2 regions of the Rhizobium centroccidentale genome follow, and region 2 is predicted to be linked to the other one. Evidence: riboswitches for the same ligand, from Rfam matches in the RefSeq annotation. Region 2 holds a riboswitch; the other holds the start of a gene.
The links. A riboswitch is a leader RNA that binds a small molecule or an ion and turns the genes downstream of it on or off. The one in region 2 is predicted to bind cobalamin.
Positions count from the first base shown of each region.

Region 1: it holds a riboswitch for cobalamin, as region 2 does, so the genes downstream of both, nrdH (glutaredoxin-like protein NrdH) here and PH562_RS24515 (aromatic ring-hydroxylating oxygenase subunit alpha) in region 2, are expected to answer to the same signal.

Region 1 is NZ_JAQJCG010000009.1:159,086-164,639, forward strand. Features, by position in the region: gene PH562_RS14475 (hypothetical protein) at 1-840, opposite strand, end outside; cobalamin riboswitch at 1,000-1,217, shown strand; gene nrdH (glutaredoxin-like protein NrdH) at 1,464-1,685, shown strand; gene nrdI (class Ib ribonucleoside-diphosphate reductase assembly flavoprotein NrdI) at 1,697-2,092, shown strand; gene nrdE (class 1b ribonucleoside-diphosphate reductase subunit alpha) at 2,101-4,290, shown strand; gene nrdF (class 1b ribonucleoside-diphosphate reductase subunit beta) at 4,311-5,285, shown strand; gene PH562_RS14500 (HU family DNA-binding protein) at 5,448-5,554, opposite strand, start outside.
Region 2 is NZ_JAQJCG010000022.1:87,183-92,736, reverse strand. Features, by position in the region: gene PH562_RS24530 (FAD-binding oxidoreductase) at 1-531, opposite strand, end outside; gene PH562_RS24525 (L-threonylcarbamoyladenylate synthase) at 558-1,532, opposite strand; gene PH562_RS24520 (DUF6656 family protein) at 1,592-2,209, opposite strand; cobalamin riboswitch at 2,557-2,760, shown strand; gene PH562_RS24515 (aromatic ring-hydroxylating oxygenase subunit alpha) at 2,857-4,101, shown strand; gene PH562_RS24510 (FAD-binding oxidoreductase) at 4,104-5,192, shown strand; gene PH562_RS24505 (glycoside hydrolase family 25 protein) at 5,220-5,554, opposite strand, start outside.

The DNA.
Region 1 (5,554 bases), on a different contig from region 2:
ATTGCCGAGGAAGAATTGCATGGACATGCCGCCGAGCAATGTCGAGACCTTGCCCTTTGGCAAGGAAGAGCCATAGGCGAGCATCTCCACCTTTGGGCCGTCGATACCGCCGGGGCGAGCGATCAGGACACCTTCCTCGCAGCCGAAGGCAATCAGCCGGGCGGAAGTCGCTTCCCCATGAAGCCCTGTGCAGCGCTTGATATCACCAACCTGCTCTCCCGTTCGGTCCAACACGCGCAAGCCGAGGCGCGGCGGCAACTCGCCTTCCTTCACGGAAGCCTCCATGTTCGGCACCGACACGAGAAGATGGTCGCCCATCGGAACGGCAACGCCGTGGTGGGCGGCGATGGTCTGGAATGAACGAATATCGGGTTTGCCTTCGGCAAGGCCATTTTCGGACAGGAGATCGAACTTGTCGTCGCGGTCGTAGAAGATTGCGACATTGTTGCCGTGCGTCACCACGTGCCCAGGCTTTTCGCCCTTGATCGATGTCCGGAGCAGTTTCGGATCGGAAAGTTCGATGTCGCGATGTTCGCCGTGGTCGGAGAGGGATATGCCGGTCGCAATCGCGTGGACCACATTCTTTTCGCCTTGCACGGCAAATATGGTGCGGCCGGATTGACTGAGAGACAGGGAGGCATAGCCGTGAAGATCGAACCGGCCGATTTCCTTGCCACTTGAGGCATCGATCGCGCGGACGATCGGCAGGCTGTGATCGGCGACGAATAGTCGCCAGCTTTCCGTCTCCTTTTCGTCGTCGGCAAACGACGGGAAGGGAAGCAGCAAGGCGCAAGCCAAGGATGAGGCTGCAAGGAGGATACCAGAGCTTGTGTTCGGCATGAAGGGTCCTTTATGTAATAACATTACAGATGCAGCGTAATGAAGTAACGCTGCATCTGTCCAGCCCCTGTGCACGCGTCAGGCGAGATTGTCGGAATTCATCAACATCGAAATTGGCTTGAGGCCATCGAAGCAGTTGACGCAATTTTAACTGAAGATACTATATATAGTGTTCGAGGTTCTTCTGATTCGCAAGAATTGGAGGCTAAGACGGGAATCTGGTCGGCGAACATGATGATCGCTAAGCCGGAGCTGCCCCCGCAACTGTGAGCGGTGAGCATTCGTTCAATGACGTCACTGAGACCGTGTGTCTTGGGAAGGCAAGACGAATGTTATGACCCGCGAGCCAGGAGACCTGCCTTGAGCATTGACGTCCACGGGCGGGGTGTCCGGCTGGCGAGCGATGGTCCATGCGGCATAATGGCCGCCCTCGCTTCCTCGAAGATCCCGCTGATAACTTCGGGGTGAAGTCCATGTTCCTGAGTATCTATAGTCGCCCGCGCGAGTGACGGCCGCTTAAATGCGTCCGGCCGCCGGCTAGGTTTGCTCCACTTTTCACCCGCCGAGCGGGCATCATCCGATGCCCGAGCGATTTTCCGTGCCCATCCATACGAGGATATCTCATGAGCATCACCGTCTACAGCAAGCCCGCCTGCGTCCAGTGCACAGCCACGACCCGCGCGCTTGATCGCCAAGGCATCGACTACACCATCGTCGACGTATCGACCGATGCCGCCGCCTATGAGCTGGTGCAGGGTCTCGGCTATCGCCAGGTTCCGGTTGTCGTCGCCGGGGAGTTGCATTGGGCCGGCTTCCGTCCCGACATGATCAGCGCTCTCGCTTAAGGAGCCGGGCGGTGGGCGAGATCGTCTATTTCTCCAGCCGGTCGGAAAATACCCATCGCTTCGTTACGAAGCTCGCATTGCCGGCTGCTCGTATCCCGCTTGCCGCGGGAGACGAATTTCGAACGACCTCGCTCTATGTCCTGATCGTCCCGACCTATTGCGGCGACGGTGGCAAAGGGGCCGTGCCCAAGCAGGTGATCCGCTTCCTCAACGATGCGGGCAACCGTTCGAACATCCGCGGGGTCATCGCCGCGGGCAACAGCAACTTCGGCGCGACCTACGGGATCGCCGGCGACATCATCTCTGCTAAATGCCAGGTGCCGTATCTCTATCGGTTCGAACTTCTGGGCACGGATGAGGATGTCGCCAATGTCAGACAGGGATTGGAACGATTTTGGATACGCTAAGCTCTTCTTTGTTGCGGGACGCGGGCGAAAAACCGCAGAGCACTTTTTCTGCTACCACGAATGATCGGCCAGCCAAGGCGGCGGAACCAGCATTGGATTATCACGCACTGAACGCCATGCTGAACCTCTATGATGAGCACGGAAAGATCCAGCTCGACAAGGATCGTATGGCGGCCAAGCAATACTTCCTCCAGCACGTCAATCAGAACACGGTCTTCTTCCATAACCTCAGGGAAAAGCTCGATTATCTGGTGAGGGAAGGCTACTACGAGCAGGAGGTTCTGGATCAGTATTCCTTCAATTTCGTGCGCGATCTCTTCGATCACGCCTATGCGAAGAAATTCCGTTTTCCGACCTTTCTCGGCGCCTTCAAATACTACACCAGCTACACGCTGAAGACCTTCGATGGAAAACGCTATCTCGAGCGTTATGAAGACCGCATCTGCATGGTCGCGCTGACGCTGGCGCAGGGCAGCGAGCAGATTGCGCGCGATCTGGTGGACGAGATTATCTCCGGCCGCTTCCAGCCGGCAACACCGACCTTCCTCAATGCCGGCAAGAAGCAGCGCGGAGAGCTGGTCTCCTGCTTCCTGCTGCGTGTCGAAGACAATATGGAATCGATCGGCCGCGCCATTAACTCGGCTCTGCAGCTTTCGAAACGCGGCGGAGGCGTGGCGCTATCGCTCACCAACATCCGTGAGGCCGGCGCACCCATCAAGCATATCGAGAACCAGTCGTCCGGCATCATTCCCGTCATGAAGCTGCTGGAAGACTCCTTCTCCTACGCCAACCAGCTTGGCGCGCGGCAAGGGGCGGGCGCCGTCTACCTGAACGCTCACCATCCCGACATCATGCGCTTCCTCGATACCAAACGCGAAAATGCCGACGAGAAGATTCGCATCAAGACACTGTCGCTCGGCGTGGTCATTCCGGACATTACTTTCGAGCTCGCGAAGAACAACGAGGATATGTACCTATTCTCGCCCTATGATGTGGAGCGCGTTTATGGCGTGCCATTTACCGAGATTTCGGTGACGGAGAAGTATCGCGAGATGGTGGCCGACAGCCGCATCCGCAAGAAGAAGATCAAGGCGCGCGAATTCTTCCAGGTGATCGCCGAAATCCAGTTCGAAAGCGGTTATCCCTACATCATGTTCGAGGACACGGTGAACCGCGCCAATCCGGTTGCCGGCCGCATCACCATGAGCAATCTCTGCTCGGAAATCCTGCAGGTCAGCGAAGCCAGCGAATACAACGACGACCTGTCCTACAAGCATATGGGCAAGGACATCTCCTGCAATCTCGGTTCTCTGAATATTGCTGCCGCGATGGACAGCCCGGATTTCGGCAAGACGATCGAGATGTCCATCCGGGCGCTGACGGCCGTCTCGGACATGAGCCATATCTCCTCCGTACCCTCGATCGAGAAGGGCAATGACGAAAGCCATGCGATCGGCCTCGGCCAGATGAACCTGCACGGCTATCTCGCCCGCGAGCGCATCTTCTACGGCTCGGAAGAAGGTGTCGATTTCACCAACATCTACTTCTACACGGTCACCTACCACGCTATTCGCGCCTCGAATCTGCTTGCGGTCGAGCGTGGCCAGAGCTTCAAGGGCTTCGAGAATTCGAAATACGCCTCCGGCGAATATTTCGATAAGTATACGGAGCAGGAATGGAAGCCCGCGACCGGGCGTGTCGCGGAAATCTTCGAGAAGGCCGGGATTGCCATTCCCACCCAGGAGGATTGGCTCGCCTTGAAGAAAGCCGTCATGGAGGGCGGGCTCTATAACCAGAACCTGCAGGCCGTGCCGCCGACGGGCTCGATCTCCTACATCAACCACTCGACCTCCTCGATCCATCCAATCGTCTCCAAGATCGAGATTCGCAAGGAAGGCAAGATCGGCCGCGTCTATTATCCGGCCGCCTTCATGACGAACGACAATCTCGACTATTACCAGGACGCCTACGAGATCGGGCCGGAAAAGATCATCGACACCTATGCTGCGGCCACCCAGCATGTCGACCAAGGCCTGTCGCTGACGCTGTTCTTCCGCGATACCGCGACAACGCGCGATATCAACAAGGCGCAGATCTACGCCTGGAAGAAGGGTATCAAGACTATCTATTACATCCGCCTTCGTCAGATGGCGCTCGAAGGCACGCAGGTTCAGGGCTGCGTTTCCTGCACGCTCTGAACGTTTGAGGGACGATGAAAATGAATATGCAATTCAAGCCGGCAAGCCGCGTTCGGGCCATCAACTGGAACCGCATCGAGGACGACAAGGACCTCGAGGTCTGGAACCGTCTGACCGGTAATTTCTGGCTGCCGGAGAAGGTGCCCTTGTCGAACGACATCCAATCCTGGGCGACACTCAAGCCTGAGGAGCAGCAGCTCACCATCCGCGTCTTCACCGGCCTGACGCTGCTCGACACGATCCAGAACGGTGTCGGTTCGGTCAAGCTGATGGCCGATGCCGCGACCCCGCATGAAGAGGCGGTGCTGTCGAACATTTCCTTCATGGAAGCCGTGCATGCACGTTCCTACTCGTCGATCTTCTCGACGCTCTGCCTGACGCCGGACGTGGACGACGCCTATCGCTGGTCTGAGGAGAACGAGTTTCTGCAGCGCAAGTCGCAGCTGATCATGGAGCAATATGCGTCCGGCGATCCGCTGAAGAAGAAGGTTGCCAGCGTTTTCCTCGAGAGCTTCCTGTTCTATTCCGGCTTCTACCTGCCCATGTTCTGGTCGAGCCGCGCCAAGCTCACCAACACCGCCGACATGATCCGTCTCATCATCCGTGATGAAGCCGTGCATGGCTATTACATCGGCTACAAGTTCCAGCGCGGGCAGGAGCGGCTTTCGGACGGGCAGCGCCAGGAAATCAAGGATTTCGCCTTCGATCTGCTGTTGGAGCTTTATGATAACGAGGCCAAATATACCGAAGCGCTCTATGACGGCGTCGGCCTGACCGAAGACGTCAAGAAGTTCCTGCACTACAACGCCAATAAGGCCCTGATGAATCTCGGCTATGAGGCGCTTTTTCCGGCCGAAGCCTGCAAGGTCAACCCGGCCATCCTTTCGGCGCTGTCGCCGAATGCGGATGAGAACCACGACTTTTTCTCCGGCTCCGGCTCGTCCTATGTCATCGGCAAGGCCGTTGCCACGGAGGATGAGGACTGGAATTTCTGAGGATCGAGCTTGGCGCAGCTCAAGCCGTTCGAGCCGTCGCCTTGGAAACGGTGCCCTGACGGCAGCCGTCGCTGAGCGGCGCTTATCTCCGCTTGGAAACACAAACGGCCGGCTCTAACAAATAGAGCCGGCCATTGATCCATCGGACCTTAACGATCCGGATTACTTGTTGAGCGCATCCTTCAGCGCCTTTGCCGGCGTGAAGGCGAGCTTCTTCGATGCGGCAACCTTGATGGTTGCGCCCGTGCCCGGATTGCGTGCTTCGCGCG
Region 2 (5,554 bases):
CAGAACGACTTCAAGGCCAAGGCAAAGCTGGCGCATGTTGCCATAGGCAAGAACAGCCGTGCCGCCGGCATTGGTGGAAAGATTGCCAGCAATGCGGCAGGAACCTTCGGAGCCGAGCGAAAGCGGAAACATGCGGCCATGCTCGGCCGCCGCCTTGTGCACATCCGCCAGGATGCAGCCGCCGTCGACGATCATTGTATTCCCGACCGGATCGATATCGCGAACGCGGTTCATGCGTTCCAGCGACAGGATGATGTCCGAGCCGCCCTCGCGCGGCGTCTGGCCGCCGACAAGGCCGGTATTGCCGGTCTGCGGAACGATAGCCGTCCCGGTCTCACTGGCAAGCTCGAGGATGGCCGACACCTCTTCCACCGAGCCGGGCTTCAGCAGCATGGGCGAGGCGCCGTGATAGAGCCCACGGTTTTCCACCAGATGCGGCGCGATTTCGGCCGGGTCCCGCACGGCATGTTTTTCGCCGACGATGGCGACGAAGCGATCGAGAAGGTCGGAGGAGGGGACGGAGCTGCTCATGGCGTGTCCTTTGCCTGATGGCTGATTTAGTCTCTGGGCGCGGCGGCGCGGCGCAGCCGGTCGTTGATGGCCTCGCCGAGGCCCTCGTCGGGAATATGCGAGAAAGCGATCGTGGCCGCACCGGTGGCATCGGCGCGCTTCATGAAATCGAAAAGATTCGCGGCAGCTTCCGAAAGATCGCCGCTGGTGCTCAGATCCAGCACGGCAACCGCATTTTCGATGCCGGGAATGTCAGGCGTCCCGAAGCGGATCAGCGCTTCGTTCGCGGAAACATCCGTCGCGTCGAGCCGCACGGCTGCACCCGGCGCATAGTGTGAGGCAAGCATACCGGGTGCCTCGATGGCAGCGGAAGCCTTCTTCTTGCGCTTCAGCGCCTTGCCGGCCACACGCTCGATCTCGCTGGCTGCCAGCCCGCCGGGTCGTAACAGTCGCATCTCGCCATCCTCGACCTTGACGATGGTCGACTCCACGCCGACGACCGAGGCCCCGGCGTCGAGGATGAGCGTGATCCGCTCTCCGAGATCGTCGTCCACATGATCGGCGCTGGTGGCGCTGATCTTGCCCGAGGTATTGGCGCTCGGCGCGGCAAGCGGCCGGTCGAAGGCGCGGATCAGGTCTCCGGCAAAGCCCCGCGGTACGCGGATACCGACCGTGTCGAGGCCGGCGGTCGCCAGCGGATGGATGCCGCTATCGGGCTTGAGCGGCAGCACCAGCGTCAGCGGTCCGGGCCAGAAGGCTTCCGCGAGCTTGCGCGAGATGGGGTCGAAGACCGCATAGCGCTCGGCCATCGCAAGATCGCTCATGTGGCAGATCAGCGGATTGAAGCGCGGCCGCCCCTTCGTCTCGTAGATCCGGGTAATCGCGGCAGGATTGGTGGCATCGGCGGCAAGGCCGTAGACCGTCTCCGTCGGCAGCCCGATCGGCAGGCCCTCGGCAAGGGTAGCCGTCGCGACCTCTATTGCCGTTTGCGGATGTTCGAGAATATCTATGTGTCGTGCCATGGCCTGCCTGCTTGCAGTTCAGGCCGTTTCTTATGCCCTTCGAGTTTTCGGATCAATCGTCAAAGCTGGCGAATGATGTCGCGAAGCTGCTCGTTGCGGGCGCCGAGCAGAAGAACGTTGCGGATGGCGATCTGCGGATCGTGGGTGTGGAACAGTACGCCGTTGCCGCGGACGTCGCGATTGATCGTCAGCTTCTTGTCTTCGGCTTGCCTGTCCGGATGGATGGCGACCGCGAAATACATCCGCGAATATTTGAGGCTGATATCCTCGAAGAAGTTCTCTTCGTGGCCGATCCGGGCAAAGAAGTTGGCTATGTAGAAGGCCCAGTTCACCTGCTCATATTGGGCGAATTGCGTCCGCGCGGCGGTGACATGGCAATAGCCGAGATGCGGCGTGTCCTTCAGCGTGTGATGAAAGATGAGCTTCGGGAAGCGGATGGACCTATGGAAATTGTTGAGCCGGTCGTGGGTCTTTTCGCCGGCGTCCCGGAGCTTCAGCGCCGTGCGTTCGGCCACCTGTTCATGGGTGAGGTATTCGCGCTCTTCTGCCAGCCAATGCGGCCTGTTGCGGTTGATGCGGCCGGTGCGCAGGAATTCGGTGTACCCCGTCGTTGATACCGGCTGCGCCGGTTCAGGCTCGGCGGGCTTCCCAGCGTCGAAATATCTGAGTTTGGCCATGCCGGATCTCGCTATAAACTCTTCGGCGACATGATGGACTACGGAGCTTGAGCCGAGCTTGACCGCGCCGGACCGAAGGCTCCCGATAGCGGCTCTGTCGGCGCTCTCAGCCGTGCAACTAGCCTCCCAATTATCGGCCGTTTGCAGACCTGTCGCAATCAGGATAAAGCGTCATTGGTGGAATGCACATACGATGCTCGGAGCGTCTCTGATGCAAGCGCCCAACCAATTGAATTTCCTCTCTATATTCTCGCGGCACGCAACCGTCCGGGCGTCCCGTTTCGACTGTCGTCAATTTCGGAGCCGATGTCGCATTGCAGCGCAGCGGCTGGCGGAGCCGAGAGCTATGATGCCATCAATCTCAAGGTGCCGTCTGCTAGGGAGACGGAGAATTGGGAAGCCGGTCAAAATCCGGCGCTGCCCCCGCAACGGTGGTGGAGTGAGGCATGGCGGATAAAGCCACTGGGTCGATCGACCTGGGAAGGTGCCATGGGGCTCTGGAAACAGGGCCGCTCCAGAGCCCGGAAACCAGCCTTGGGCACATAGGTTTACTGACCGCGGCGGGTGGTCGGGACATTGCTTTTGGCCGCTCCCAATCGGCCGCGCATGTCCTTTGCCCGCCTTCTGGTACTGCTAAGGATAGGCAAATGGACATCGGCAGCAAAGTTCTGCGGCAACTGAAGAACCACCGGACGGGTTTGAGCCTTGAGCAACCGTTCTACACCGATCCGGATTACTTCAAGCTCGATATGGAGACGATCTACTATCGCGACTGGCTGTTTATCGGCCATGATTGCGAAGTGCCGCGCGCGGGCAATTATTTCACCGTCCAGATCGGCGATTATCCCGTCGTGATCGTTCGCGGCCGCGATCAGGTCATCCGCGCCTTCCACAATAGCTGTCGCCATCGCGGCTCGCGTGTCTGCACCACCGAGCGCGGCTCGTCGGCAAAGCTCGTCTGCCCCTATCACCAGTGGACCTACGAGCTCGACGGCTCGCTGCTCTTCGCCCGCCAGATGGCGGAGGATTTCGACAAGAGCCAGTATTCGCTAAAGCCGGTTCACTGCGAAAGCGTCGGCGGCTACATCTTCATCTGCCTCGCGCAGAACGCCCCCGATTTCGCACCGGTTCGCGCCACGATCGAACCCTACATGGCGCCGCACCGCATCAGCGAAGCCAAGGTCGCCTTCCAGAGCACCATCATCGAGAAGGGCAACTGGAAGCTCGTCTGGGAAAACAACCGCGAGTGCTATCATTGCGCGGCCAATCACCCCGAACTCTGCCGCACCTTCCCGGAAGCTCCGACCGTGACCGGCGTGCAGGGCGCGATGAGCGACCCCGTCATCACCGAGCACTGGGCACGCTGCGAAGCCGCCGGCCTGCCGAGCGAATTCAAGATCTCGCCGGATGGGCAGTTCCGCACGGCCCGCATGCCGCTGATCGAAGGTGCCGAGAGCTACACCATGTCCGGCCAGAATGCCGTCAGGCGGCCGCTCTCGCCCGATGTGACGATCAACGGCATCGGCACCATGCTGCTGTTCCACTATCCGACGACGTGGAACCACATGCTCGGCGACCACGCGATCTCCTTCCGCGTCCTGCCGATCAGCGCCGAGGAAACTGCCGTGACCACGAAGTGGCTCGTCCATAAGGATGCCGTCGAAGGTGTCGACTATAATCTGGAAGAGCTGACCCACGTCTGGACCGAAACCAACGATCAGGACCGCCGCATCGTCGAGGAAAATGCCTTCGGCATCCGCTCGCCGGCCTATGAGCCCGGTCCCTATTCGGAGATCCACGAAGGCGGCGTCATGCAGTTCGTCGAATGGTACACGACATTCATGATCAACCGGCTGCAGGGCGATCAGGCCAAGCTGTCGGCGGTTGCCTGAGCATGAACATGACCGTCTCCCTTCCGCATCGCCACCTCGACCAGATGCAGCCCTGGAATGATAGGCAGCATGTGCTCGAATGCCTCTCGGCAACGCCCGAAGCGCCTGACGTGATGACCTTCACCTTCGGGTCCGACAAGGATAACTGGTTCCGTTATCTGCCGGGCCAGTTCGTGACGCTGGAGCTGCCGACGGCTCCGGAGCCGGTCATGCGCACCTATACGCTGTCGTCCACGCCGTCGCGGCCCTTCTCGGTCGCGGTGACGGTGAAGGCGCAAAAGGACAGCATCGGCACGCGCTGGATGTTCGAGAACCTGAAGCCGGGCATGCGCATCAAGGCTTTCGGCCCGCTCGGCGATTTCAGCCATGTCCGTCATCCCGGCGAGAAATATCTTTTCGTCTCGGCCGGCTCCGGCATCACGCCGATGATGTCGATGACGCGCTACATGTCCGATATCGCACCGCTGTCTGATATCACCTTCGTCAACTGCTCGCGCAGCCCGGCCGACATCATCTTTCGTTCCGAGCTCGAATATCTCGCGCGCTTCATGCCGAACCTCAATCTCGGTTTCATCGTCGAAGGTTGCGGCCGAACAGACCTCTGGTCCGGGTTGAAGGGTCGTATCGACAAGGCGAAGATCGGCCTGCTGGCGCCCGATTTCATGGACCGGACCATCTTCTGCTGCGGCCCGGAAGTCTTCATGGACGCCGTGCGCTCGATGCTCGAAGCGCATGGTTTCGACATGTCGCGCTATCATCAGGAAAGCTTCCAGCCGGCCAATGCGGCGACACCGCTTGCGGAAGTCTCCGACGATGCATCGGGCGAGGCGGCGACCACGATCCGCTTCACCATGGCGGGCAAGGATGTCGTCTGCGCGGCGGGCCAGACCGTGCTTCAGGCGGCGCGCGGCGCCGGCGTGCGCATCGGTGCCGCCTGCGAATCCGGCCTCTGCGGGACATGCCGGGTCATGAAGCTCTCGGGCGAAGTCGAGATGAGCCATAATGGCGGCATCCTCGATGACGAGATCGACGAGGGCTATATCCTCGCCTGCTGTTCGCGTCCGAAGACGGATGTGCAGATCGAGGCCTAGCATCGATCTAAGGGCGGTCGTACCGGCCTAGAAATCCTGATAGTTCAGTTCGTTGATCTCGACCGGCTTGGTTTGCGGGGTTGACGCGGTGACGACCGGGTCGATCTCGGTCATGAGCGAAACGAGCATCTGCCGCGGTCCGCTGCACATCTGTGCAAGCGCGATCGTCAGGTCCGGCGCGGGCAGGGGTTTGGCCGGCAGGAGATCGCCCTGCGGCCAGATCCTCGCGAGCTGAACCTTCGTCATCGGCACGACATTGACGTCGATATCGGTGAGCGTCCCCGGCACCCGATAGGGGCAGCTTTTCTCCGAGCAATTGTCCGACGAAGCGAACTGCCAGATGGCATAATTGTCCCAGTTGC